DNA from 2 places in the Terrabacter terrigena genome. Region 1 is predicted to be linked to the other one. Evidence: predicted binding sites of a transcription regulator. Region 1 holds the regulator's gene; the other holds the start of a gene.
What was found. The regulator HrcA, encoded in region 1, represses chaperone genes, less so after heat shock. The targets are predictions, from matches to a motif close to TTNGCACTCGNNNNNNNCGAGTGCNAA.

Region 1 (5,064 bases):
AAGGACGGCTCGGTCGCCTCGGAGCAGCGGATCCCCTTCGCGGCCCGCTGACACACGCATCGATCGGGAGAGCGCTGCGTCAACGGCCCCGAGACCGCCCAGCGCGTGACGGAGCGCACGTTCCGGTCGTGGTGGGCGTCAGCGCCAGCGGGTGCGGGCGCTGAGCACGGCGAGGGCCGCCGGGCCGGCGGACGACGCGCGCAGGATCGTCGACCCGAGGCGCACGGGGCGGGCCCCGGCAGTGCGCAGGGCCTCGACCTCGCGATCGGTGATGCCGCCCTCCGGGCCGACGACGAGGAGCACGTCGCCCTGCGTCGGCAGCTCGACGGAGGCGAGCGGCTCCGTGGCGTCCTCGTGGAGCACCAGGGCCAGGGCCGACTCCCCCACCCGGGCCACGAGCGGGGCGAGCCCGACCGCGGGCGACGTCACCGGCACACGGGAGCGGCGGGACTGCTTGGTCGCCCGGGTCACCACGGCCGCCCACTTCGCGAGCGACTTCGCGGCGCGCTCACCGCGCCACACGACGACAGAGCGCTCCGCCTGCCACGGGACGACCTCGTCGACACCGAGCTCGGTCGCGGCCTCGATGGCCTGCTCGTCGCGGTCGCCCTTGGCCAGGGCCTGCACGAGGACGAACCGCGTGGGCGGTGCGGGCTCGTCGGTGACTGCGAGCACCGTCCCCCGCACCCACGACCGGTCGACGTCGGTGGCCTCGAGCAGGACGCGGCGCCCGGCACCGTCGGCGACGAAGTAGCGTTCGCCCACGCGCAGGCGCACGACGGCGCCGGCGTGGCGGCCCTCGTCGCCGTCGAGCAGCAGCGACGCGCCCTCGACCGCCGCGGCGACCGAGGTCGGCTCGCCGAGGAAGAGCTGGTGGGTCACCGGGCGCTCACGGGGAGGTCACTTCTCCTTGAAGGCGTCGCGCAGCTTGCCGAAGAGCCCCTTGTTGGCCGGGGCGAGACGGCCCTCGGGCCGCTCCTCGCCGCGCAGCGCCGCGAACTGCCGCAGCAGCTCCTGCTGCTCGTCGGTCAGGCGCGTCGGCGTCATGACCGTGGCGTGGACGAGCAGGTCGCCGCGGCCGCCGTGCCGCAGGTGCGTCACCCCGAGACCGCGCAGCGTCAGGACGTCACCGCTCTGCGTGCCGGCCTTGATCTCGAGGTCCTGCATGCCGTCGAACGTCGAGAGCTTGAAGCTCGTGCCGAGCGCGGCGGCGGCCATCGGCAGCTCGACGCTGCAGTGCAGGTCGTCCCCGCGGCGAGTGTAGGTCTCGTGGTTGAGGACGCGGATCTCGACGTAGAGGTCGGCGGCCGGGCCGTTGCCGGGGCCGACCTCACCCTCACCGGTGAGCTGGATGCGGGTGCCGGTGTCGACACCGGCGGGCACCTTGAGCTTGAGCGAGCGACGGGTGCGCACGCGGCCGTCGCCGGAGCAGTCGTGGCACGGGTCGGTGAGGGTCGAGCCGTAGCCCTGGCAGTTGACGCACGGACGCGAGGTCATCACCTGGCCGAGGAAGCTGCGCTGGACCTGCTGCACCTCGCCGGCGCCCTTGCAGATGGGGCAGGTCTGCCGGCCCGTGCCGGGCTCGGCGCCGTCGCCGCCGCAGCGGTTGCAGCCCACCGCGGTATCGAGCGCGAGCTCCTCCTCCGAGCCGAAGACGGCCTTGGCGAGGTCGAGGTCGAGCCGCACGAGGGCGTCCTGCCCGCGCTGCGTGCGCGGCCGAGGGCCACGCGTGCCCGCCGTCGCCCCCGCTCCGAAGAAGGCGTCCATGACGTCGCTGAACGAGAACCCGGCACCGGCGCCGAAGCCGGCGCCGCCACCGCTGGCGAACGGGTCGGCGCCCATGTCGAACGACTGGCGCTTCTGCGGGTCGGACAGCACGTCGTACGCCTGCGACACCCGCTTGAACTCCTCCTCGGCCTCGGCGCCGGGGTTCACGTCGGGGTGCAGCTTGCGGGCGAGCCGACGGTAGGCCTTCTTGATCTCCTCCTGGCTCGCGTCGCGCGAGACACCGAGGACGGCGTAGTAGTCGTTCAAGCTGGGATTCCTTCGGTACGTGGTGCGTTCGGTTCTGCGCAGCGGTGCGCCGGTGGGTGCGTGAGGTGTCGAAGCGGGTCGGAGCCGGTCAGGTGGCCTGGTTCTCGTCGAGGATCTCGGAGACGTAGCGCGCGACTGCACGGACCGACGCCATCGTCGTGGGGTAGTCCATGCGGGTCGGGCCCAGCACCCCGAGGCTGGCCACGCGCTCGGACCCGGACCCGTAGCCGACGGACACGAGCGAGGTGGTCTGCAGGCCCGTCACGGGGTTCTCGGAGCCGATGCGCACGGAGACGAGGTCGGGGTCGTCGCCCAGCTGGCCGAGCAGGCGCAACAGTGTCACGTGCTCCTCGAGGGCCTCGAGGATGGGCCCGATGGTGCGCGGGAAGTCAGCACCGGCTCGTGCGAGGTTGGCTTGACCGGCCAGCACGACGCGCTCCTCGCGCTCCTCGACGAGCGCGTCACCGAGGGCCGAGACGACGGCCCGCATCGCAGCACGGTCGACCTCGTCGGTCTCGTCGACGAGGCGCCGCAGCCGCGTGGCGGCGACGGTGAACGGCACGCCGGCGGCGACGTCGTTGATGCGCGTGCGGATCGACGACACGAGGGCCTCGCCGTCGGCGTCGGACAGGACCCGGCCGGTGTCGACCACTCGCTGCTCGACGCGGCCGGTGTTGACGATGAGCACGATCATCAGGTGCGACGAGCCCAACGGGACGAGCTCGATGTGGCGCACGGTCGACCTGGTCAGCGAGGGGTACTGCACGACGGCGACCTGGCGGGTCAGGCTGGCGAGCAGGCGCACGGTGCGGTCGACGACGTCGTCGAGGTCGACGGCACCCTCGAGGAACTGGCTGATGGCGCGTCGCTCACCCGAGCTGAGGGGCTTGACCGCGCTGAGCCGGTCGACGAACACGCGGTAGCCGGCGTCGGTGGGCACCCGGCCGGCCGACGTGTGCGGAGCGTGGATGAGGCCCTCCTCCTCGAGCAGGGCCATGTCGTTGCGCACCGTCGCCGCGCTCACCCCGAGGTGGTGTCGTTCGACGAGGGCCTTGCTGCCGACCGGCTCGGAGGTCTGCACGTAGTCCTGGACGATGGCGCGCAGCACCATGAGCCTGCGGTCCTCGCTCATCACCTACCTCCTTCACGGTTGGGCCATCGGCGACCGACGGACGGCTCGGAGCGCCGCGGGTGCGGGCGAGGCTCCCTGCGGCGGCACCTGCTCTGGCACTCTCGGTCAGCGAGTGCCAAGTCTACGACGTGACGCGCCGATCTCCGATTTCATCCAACCGTATGCCGCCTCGCCACCTTCCGGTCGCCCGCGTGGCGCGCGCGCCGGGGCCGGCCCGGCGGCATACGCTCGCTTGTCGTGTCTCCCAACGACCGATACGGATCCGACGTGCTGAGCGGTGACTGGCGCGCCCCGAAGCGCGGCCGGTCGACGCCGACCCCGGCCGAGCCCGACCTCGTCGTCGAGGAGGTCGAGACGGGCTGGGTGGGTGCCGTCGTGCGCGTCGAGAAGGCCGGTGGCATGCACGTCGTGCACCTCGAGGACCGGCGCGGCCGCACCAAGGCCTTCCCGCTCGGCCCGGGCTTCCTCCTCGACGGCGCCCCCGTCACCCTGACGCCTCCGGTCGCCGCCTCTGGCGCGGCCCTGGCCGAGGCCCGAAAGGCCGCGTCACGCACCGCGAGCGGGTCCGTGGCCGTGGCCGGGGCGAGGGCGAAGGTCGCCAGCGGCTCGCGCATCTACGTCGAGGGCCGCCACGACGCCGAGCTCGTCGAGAAGGTGTGGGGCGACGACCTGCGCGTCGAGGGCGTCGTCGTCGAGCTCATGGACGGCGTCGACGACCTCGCGGGCATCATCGCGGAGTTCCAGCCCGGCCCCGGGCGCCGCCTCGGGGTGCTCGTCGACCACCTGGTGCCGGGCACCAAGGAGGCCCGCATCGTCGGGCAGGCGCAGGCCCTTCCGGGCCTCGCCCAGCACGTGAGGATCCTGGGCCACCCGTACGTCGACGTCTGGCAGTCGGTGCGGCCCGAACGGCTCGGCTGGCAGCAGTGGCCGGTCATCCCGCGGGGCACGTCGTGGAAGCACGGCATCTGCGCGGAGCTCGGCTGGGCGCACGCGAGCCAGGCCGACATCGCGAACGCGTGGAAGCGCATCCTCGGCACGGTGCGCACGTACGCCGACCTCGAGCCGACGCTGCTCGCCAGCGTCGAGGAGCTCATCGACTTCGTCACCGAGCCCGGTGCCTGACCCCTACTTCTTGAAGTAGCCCTGCACGTCGACGACGAGGTTCGTCTCGGCCGACGTGTGCACGGTGATCGAGCCGTCGGCCGCCACCGGGACGATGACCCAGTTGGCCCGCGTGCGCGCGGCCGGAACCGTGAGGCTCGGCGAGGCGGGCCTCGCAAGGCCCGTCGGGTAGGCGGTGACCGAGGTCGTGGCAGTCGGCGTGACGGCCGCCAACGTCACCGAGACGGCGCTGACCCCCACGTTCGGCACTCCACCACGCCCGAGCACCGGCACCGTGATCGTGGCTCCGGCGGCCACCCGACCGGCCGGCGCGCCCAGCCCGCTGCGCGTGTCGACGATCCGCGCCGGGGTGACGGCCACGTGGTCGGCTCCGGTCCGGAACCAGCCGACGACGTCGACGAGCACGTCGGTCTCGGCCGTCGAGTGGATCGTCACCTTGCCCCCGGTGCCGAGCCTCGAGACGACCATCCCGGTCATCGACGTGGTCGCCTCGTAGCCGACGTGCGCCGTTGCCGGGCGGGTCGACCCCGACGGGTATGCCGTCAACCAGCCGCCGGCGGACGGCGCGGCTGCCGAGATGTCCAGGGCGACCGCGGACGCCCCGGTGGCGGGCACGATCCCCGCCCCCGCGACCGGCAGGTCGACCGTGCCACCCGCGGGGATGCGCACCTGCGGGGCGCCGAGGCCGCTGCGGGTGTCGAGTACGCGGGTCGGCGTGACGGGCACGAGGTGCCCGGTCGTGGGGTACCAACCGACGACCTCGGCCACGAGGTTCG
Region 2 (5,064 bases), on a different contig from region 1:
TACGTAACTCAGTCGTTACGCTGGTTGGATGGGCAGGACGTGGGAGGCGTTGAGCGACCCGACGCGACGGACGATCGTCGAGCACCTGGCACGAGAGCAGCTGACCGCCGGTGAGGTCGCCGCGCTCTTCGACACGGCCCGGCCCGGCATCTCGAGGCACCTGCGGGTGCTGCGCGAGTCCGGGGTGGTCGAGGCGGAGGCCGTAGGCCAGCGGCGCGTCTACCGGCTGGTGCCCGGCGCGCTCGACGAGGTCGAGCGGTGGTGCCGGTAGGTCCGCTCGTTCTGGGGGCCGCGACTCGAGGCCCTCGACACCGAGATCGCCCGCGGTGCGCGGGCGCGACGAGAGGAACGGGCATGAGCGAGCCGACCCGGGTGCTGGGCCGCATCGAGCGCGAGGGCGACGCGGTGGCGGTGGTCTTCGACCGGCACTACGCGACGACGAAGGCCGACCTCTGGGCGGCCTGCACCGAACCCGACCGTCTCGCGCGGTGGTTCGCCCCGGTCTCGGGCGACCTGCGTGAGGGCGGCACCTTCACGATCCACTTCGACGACGCCGACACCCCGGTGTGCCGCGTCATCCGTTGCGCACCGCCTGAGCGGCTCGTCTGGGAGTGGCCGGTGGGTGAGGTCGCCGGCCTGGTCACGGTCGGGGTCGCCACGGACGGGGACGGGGCGCGCCTGACGCTGCGGCACGAGCGCCTGACACCTGCGCAGGCTCCGGGGTACGCCGCCGGCTGGGACACCTACGTCCGCTCGCTCGACGCGTACCTGCGGGGTGCGGACGGCCCGGACTGGGACGCCATGTGGAGCGCCCTGCACGAGCTCTACGCCGCGGCTTCGACCTCGGGAGCCGCTGACCCCTGCTGACACCGGCTGACACCGGCTGACACCGGCGGGCGGGTGGTTGCCTCAGCCCGGGGTGACGACGACGGCGACCTGGCTGCCGCCGACGCGCGTCAGCACCAGGGTCGCCTCCGAGCCGCCCTTGCCCCGGCCCGTCATCTTCAGCTGCCGGCGCAGCGCGTCGGCGTCGAGGGTGACGCCGCGCTTCTTGATGGTGACCCGGTCGTGCCCGGCGTCGCGCAGCCACCGGGCGAGGCGCTTCGTCGACAGTGGCATCGCCTCGACGACCCGGAACCGGCGGGCCCACGGCAGCTCGCGGGCCACCCCGCTCGTCACGTAGCCCACACCTGTCGCGAGCTCGGCCCCGTCGACCGCCGACACCAGGGCGCCGGTGAGGCCGGCCCGGATGACGGCCCGGTCGGGCTCGTAGAGCCACTCGCCCAGGTCGGTGACCGACCGCAGTGTCGCGTGGTCCGCCCCGTCCGCGGCGTCGTGCTCGGTGACGACCGACGTCGACGTCTCGGTGCAGACGGCGGCGGTGCGTCCGGCCGTCGACACGAGTGGCCCCCACCAGACGGCACACTCGAGCACCTCGCCGTGCCAGGAGGTCCACTGCGCCTCGGCTCCACGGGGCACGGACCCGTGGGGAAAGGCGGGGGAGAGCTTCGCCCCGGTCGCTGGCACGGCGTCGGCGAAGGCGAGCACCTGCGACCACGGCGGCGAGATGGCGTCGAGAGAGAAGACGCGCTTGGTGCGCCCGTGCACGTCGGCCACACCGCGCACCCGGCGGGCCGGGTCGAGCCACAGGCCGACGTCACGGCGGGCGTCACCGCGTGGCAGGCGTACGTCCTCGGCGAGGCCGTGGGTCGCCTCGGCCGACGGCCAGTGCCGCAGGTTGACGGCGGCGACGCGGGCCGTGGCGGCGTCGGCGTCGACCGCGTGCACCGTGAGGTCGAGGCCGGCGAACGCCATCGCGTCGGCCCCCAGCCCGCACCCGAGGTCGTGAACCTCGCGCACCCCCGCGGCGGCGAAGCGGTGGGCGTGCCGGGCGGCGACGGCAAGGCGGGTCGCCTGTTCGAGGCCGTCGGCGGTGAAGAGCATGCCGGCCGCGAAGTCGCCGAACTTCTCGGCGCCGCGGGCGCGCAGCCGGGACTGGGTCATGGCGGCGGCGACCAGGTCGGCCGCGAAGCCGGCCTCACGGAGGCGGTCCTGCAGGTGCAGCGAGCCCGCCTCGTCGTAGGGCGGCAGCGACTGGAGCAGCGCCCAGCCCTCACCCGCGGCGAGGCGGTCGACCATGGCGGCGTCCATGCGCCCATCCTGCCAGCGTCGGTGATCGCCACGACTCGCGACGGATTCTGGCACTCGACTTGACCGAGTGCTAACCGAAACCTAGATTTCTTCCTGTTGGCACTCTCCACCCGGAAGTGCCAGCGCCCTCCTCGAGGGAGGTCGAGCCCCGCGACGGCGACCGGCCTCGAGAGCCCACAGTCCGCAATCCAGTTTTCGACTGTCCCGAAGGGAAGGTCACCACCGTGTCGGTTTCCATCACGCCGCTCGAAGACCGCATCGTCGTCAAGTCCCTCGAGGCCGAGCAGACCACCGCGTCCGGCCTCGTCATCCCGGACACCGCCAAGGAGAAGCCCCAGGAGGGCGAGGTCCTTGCTGTCGGCCCCGGCCGCTTCAACGACAACGGCACCGAGCGCGTGCCGCTCGACGTCAAGGTCGGCGACAAGGTCATCTTCAGCAAGTACGGCGGCACCGAGGTCAAGTACGGCGGCGAGGAGTACCTCATCCTCTCCGCGCGCGACGTCCTCGCGATCGTCGGCTGACCCGACGCCGTATGCCGTGAACGCACCCCGGTGAGCCCCATCGGGGTCTCCCCGGGGTGCGTCTCGTTCGGCCCATCGTCTGACCGGGCCGTCGTCTGACCGGGCCAACTGCCCAAAACCCAAGAACCGCAAAGCAACCCGAGCCAAAGGAACACCATGGCCAAGCAGCTGGAGTTCGACGACTCCGCCCGCAAGTCGCTCGAGCGCGGCGTCGACGCGCTCGCCAACGCCGTCAAGGTGACGCTCGGCCCGAAGGGCCGCAACGTCGTCATCGACAAGAAGTGGGGCGCCCCCACGATCACGAACGACGGTGTGACCATCGCCCGCGAGATCGAGCTCGAGGACGCCTACGAGAACCTCGGCGCCCAGCTCGCCAAGGAGGTCGCGACCAAGACCAACGACGTCGCCGGTGACGGCACGACGACCGCGACCGTCCTCGCCCAGGCCATGGTCAAGGAGGGCCTGCGCAACGTCGCCGCAGGTGCCGCCCCGGCCGCGCTCAAGCGCGGCATGGACAAGGCCGTCACCGCGGTCAACGACCGCCTCCTCGAGAACGCCCGCGAGGTCGAGGGCAAGGACGAGATCGCCTCCGTCGCCACGCTCTCCGCCCAGGACGCCACCCTCGGTGGCCTCATCGGTGAGGCGTTCGACAAGGTCGGCAAGGATGGCGTCATCACCGTCGAGGAGTCCTCGACGACCGCCACCGAGCTCGAGTTCACCGAGGGCATGCAGTTCGACAAGGGCTACCTGTCGGCCTACTTCGTCACCGACACCGAGCGCATGGAGACCGTCCTCGAGGACGCCTACGTGCTCATCAACCAGGGCAAGATCTCCTCGGTCGCCGAGGTGCTCCCGATCCTCGAGAAGGTCGTGCAGTCGGGCAAGCCGCTGCTCATCATCGCCGAGGACGTCGACGGCGAGGCCCTCTCGACGCTCGTCGTCAACAAGATCCGCGGCACGTTCAACGTCGCCGCCGTCAAGGCGCCCGGCTTCGGCGACCGCCGCAAGGCCATGCTCCAGGACATCGCGATCCTCACCGGTGGCCAGGTCATCGCCGAGGAGGTCGGCCTCAAGCTCGACCAGGCCGACCTCACGGTCCTCGGCCAGGCGCGACGGGTCGTCATCACCAAGGACACCACGACGATCATCGACGGCAGCGGCGACGAGTCCGAGGTCGCCGGCCGTGTGCACCAGATCAAGGCCGAGATCGAGCGCACCGACTCCGACTGGGACAAGGAGAAGCTCCAGGAGCGTCTCGCCAAGCTCGCCGGTGGCGTCTGCGTCATCAAGGTCGGCGCGCACACCGAGGTGGAGCTCAAGGAGAAGAAGCACCGCATCGAGGACGCCATCTCCGCGACGCGCGCCGCGATCGAGGAGGGCATCGTCGCCGGTGGCGGCACGGCCCTCATCCACGCCGCGACGGCCATCGACGCCCTCGAGCTCTCGGGCGACGAGGCGACCGGTGCCACGATCGTGCGCAAGGCCGTCTCCGAGCCGCTGCGCTGGATCGCCGAGAACGCGGGCCTGCAGGGCTACGTCGTCACCTCGAAGGTCGCCGAGCTCGAGCTCGGCCAGGGCCTCAACGCGGCCACGGGCGAGTACGGCGACCTCATCGCGGCCGGCGTCATCGACCCGGTCAAGGTGACCCGCTCCGCGCTGCGCAACGCCGAGTCCATCGCGTCGATGATCCTCACGACCGACACGCTCGTCGTCGAAAAGCCCGAGGACCAGCCCGAGGCCGGCGGCCACGGGCACGGCCACGGTCACTGACCGGCGAACCGGGCCCGACGGCACACGTCGTCGGGTCCGGACAGGCTGGGCGCAGCGGACGTACGCGTCCGACGCGACGTCCTGACGCACGACGAGGGCCGCTCCCCGATCGGGGAGCGGCCCTTCGTGTCGTCGTCGGCCCCTCAGGGCCGGTTCAGGACGCTTCCTGGATGCCGTCGTAGAGCAGCTCGCGCTCGGCCTCGGTGAGCCCGCCCCAGACGCCGTAGGGCTCACGGACCTCGAGGGCGTGTGAGCGGCACGCGGCCACGACGGGGCACGCAGCGCAGACGGCCTTGGCCTGGGCGTCGCGGTTGCGGCGACGCGGGCCGCGCTCTCCCTCGGGGTGGAAGAAGACCTCGGGGCTGGTGCCGCGGCAGGCACCGTCCAGCTGCCAGTCCCAGAGGTCGGCGACTGGACCGGGCAGGCGGGTGATCTCGGCCATGAACTCGTCTCTCAGGTCGGGCGGGGGTGGCCGCCGGTCGAACCGGTCCGCTCGGTGCAGGTGGGGGCGCGGACCGCGAAATCGACGCTAACCGGGCACGCGATCACGGATAAAGGTTGGAATCTTAAGGACTTGTTCAAGAATTGCCATTCAGATGGCATGCTCGTCGAAGGCGTGCTG

Region 2: a site for HrcA is predicted at 2,199-2,225, ahead of groES (co-chaperone GroES). Genes of this name have one in related genera too.

The regions. Positions count from the first base shown of each region.
Region 1 covers NZ_JBHTKH010000001.1:19,644-24,707, forward strand. Annotated here, with positions in the region: gene ACFQ2V_RS00085 (Gmad2 immunoglobulin-like domain-containing protein) at 1-51, shown strand, start outside; gene ACFQ2V_RS00090 (16S rRNA (uracil(1498)-N(3))-methyltransferase) at 139-882, opposite strand; gene dnaJ (molecular chaperone DnaJ) at 901-2,034, opposite strand; gene hrcA (heat-inducible transcriptional repressor HrcA) at 2,123-3,166, opposite strand; gene ACFQ2V_RS00105 (DUF3097 domain-containing protein) at 3,404-4,288, shown strand; gene ACFQ2V_RS00110 (CHAP domain-containing protein) at 4,292-5,064, opposite strand, start outside.
Region 2 covers NZ_JBHTKH010000005.1:187,150-192,213, reverse strand. Annotated here, with positions in the region: gene ACFQ2V_RS09985 (metalloregulator ArsR/SmtB family transcription factor) at 29-271, shown strand; gene ACFQ2V_RS09980 (SRPBCC family protein) at 355-867, shown strand; gene ACFQ2V_RS09975 (THUMP-like domain-containing protein) at 910-2,151, opposite strand; gene groES (co-chaperone GroES) at 2,376-2,672, shown strand; gene groL (chaperonin GroEL) at 2,829-4,442, shown strand; gene ACFQ2V_RS09960 (WhiB family transcriptional regulator) at 4,597-4,884, opposite strand.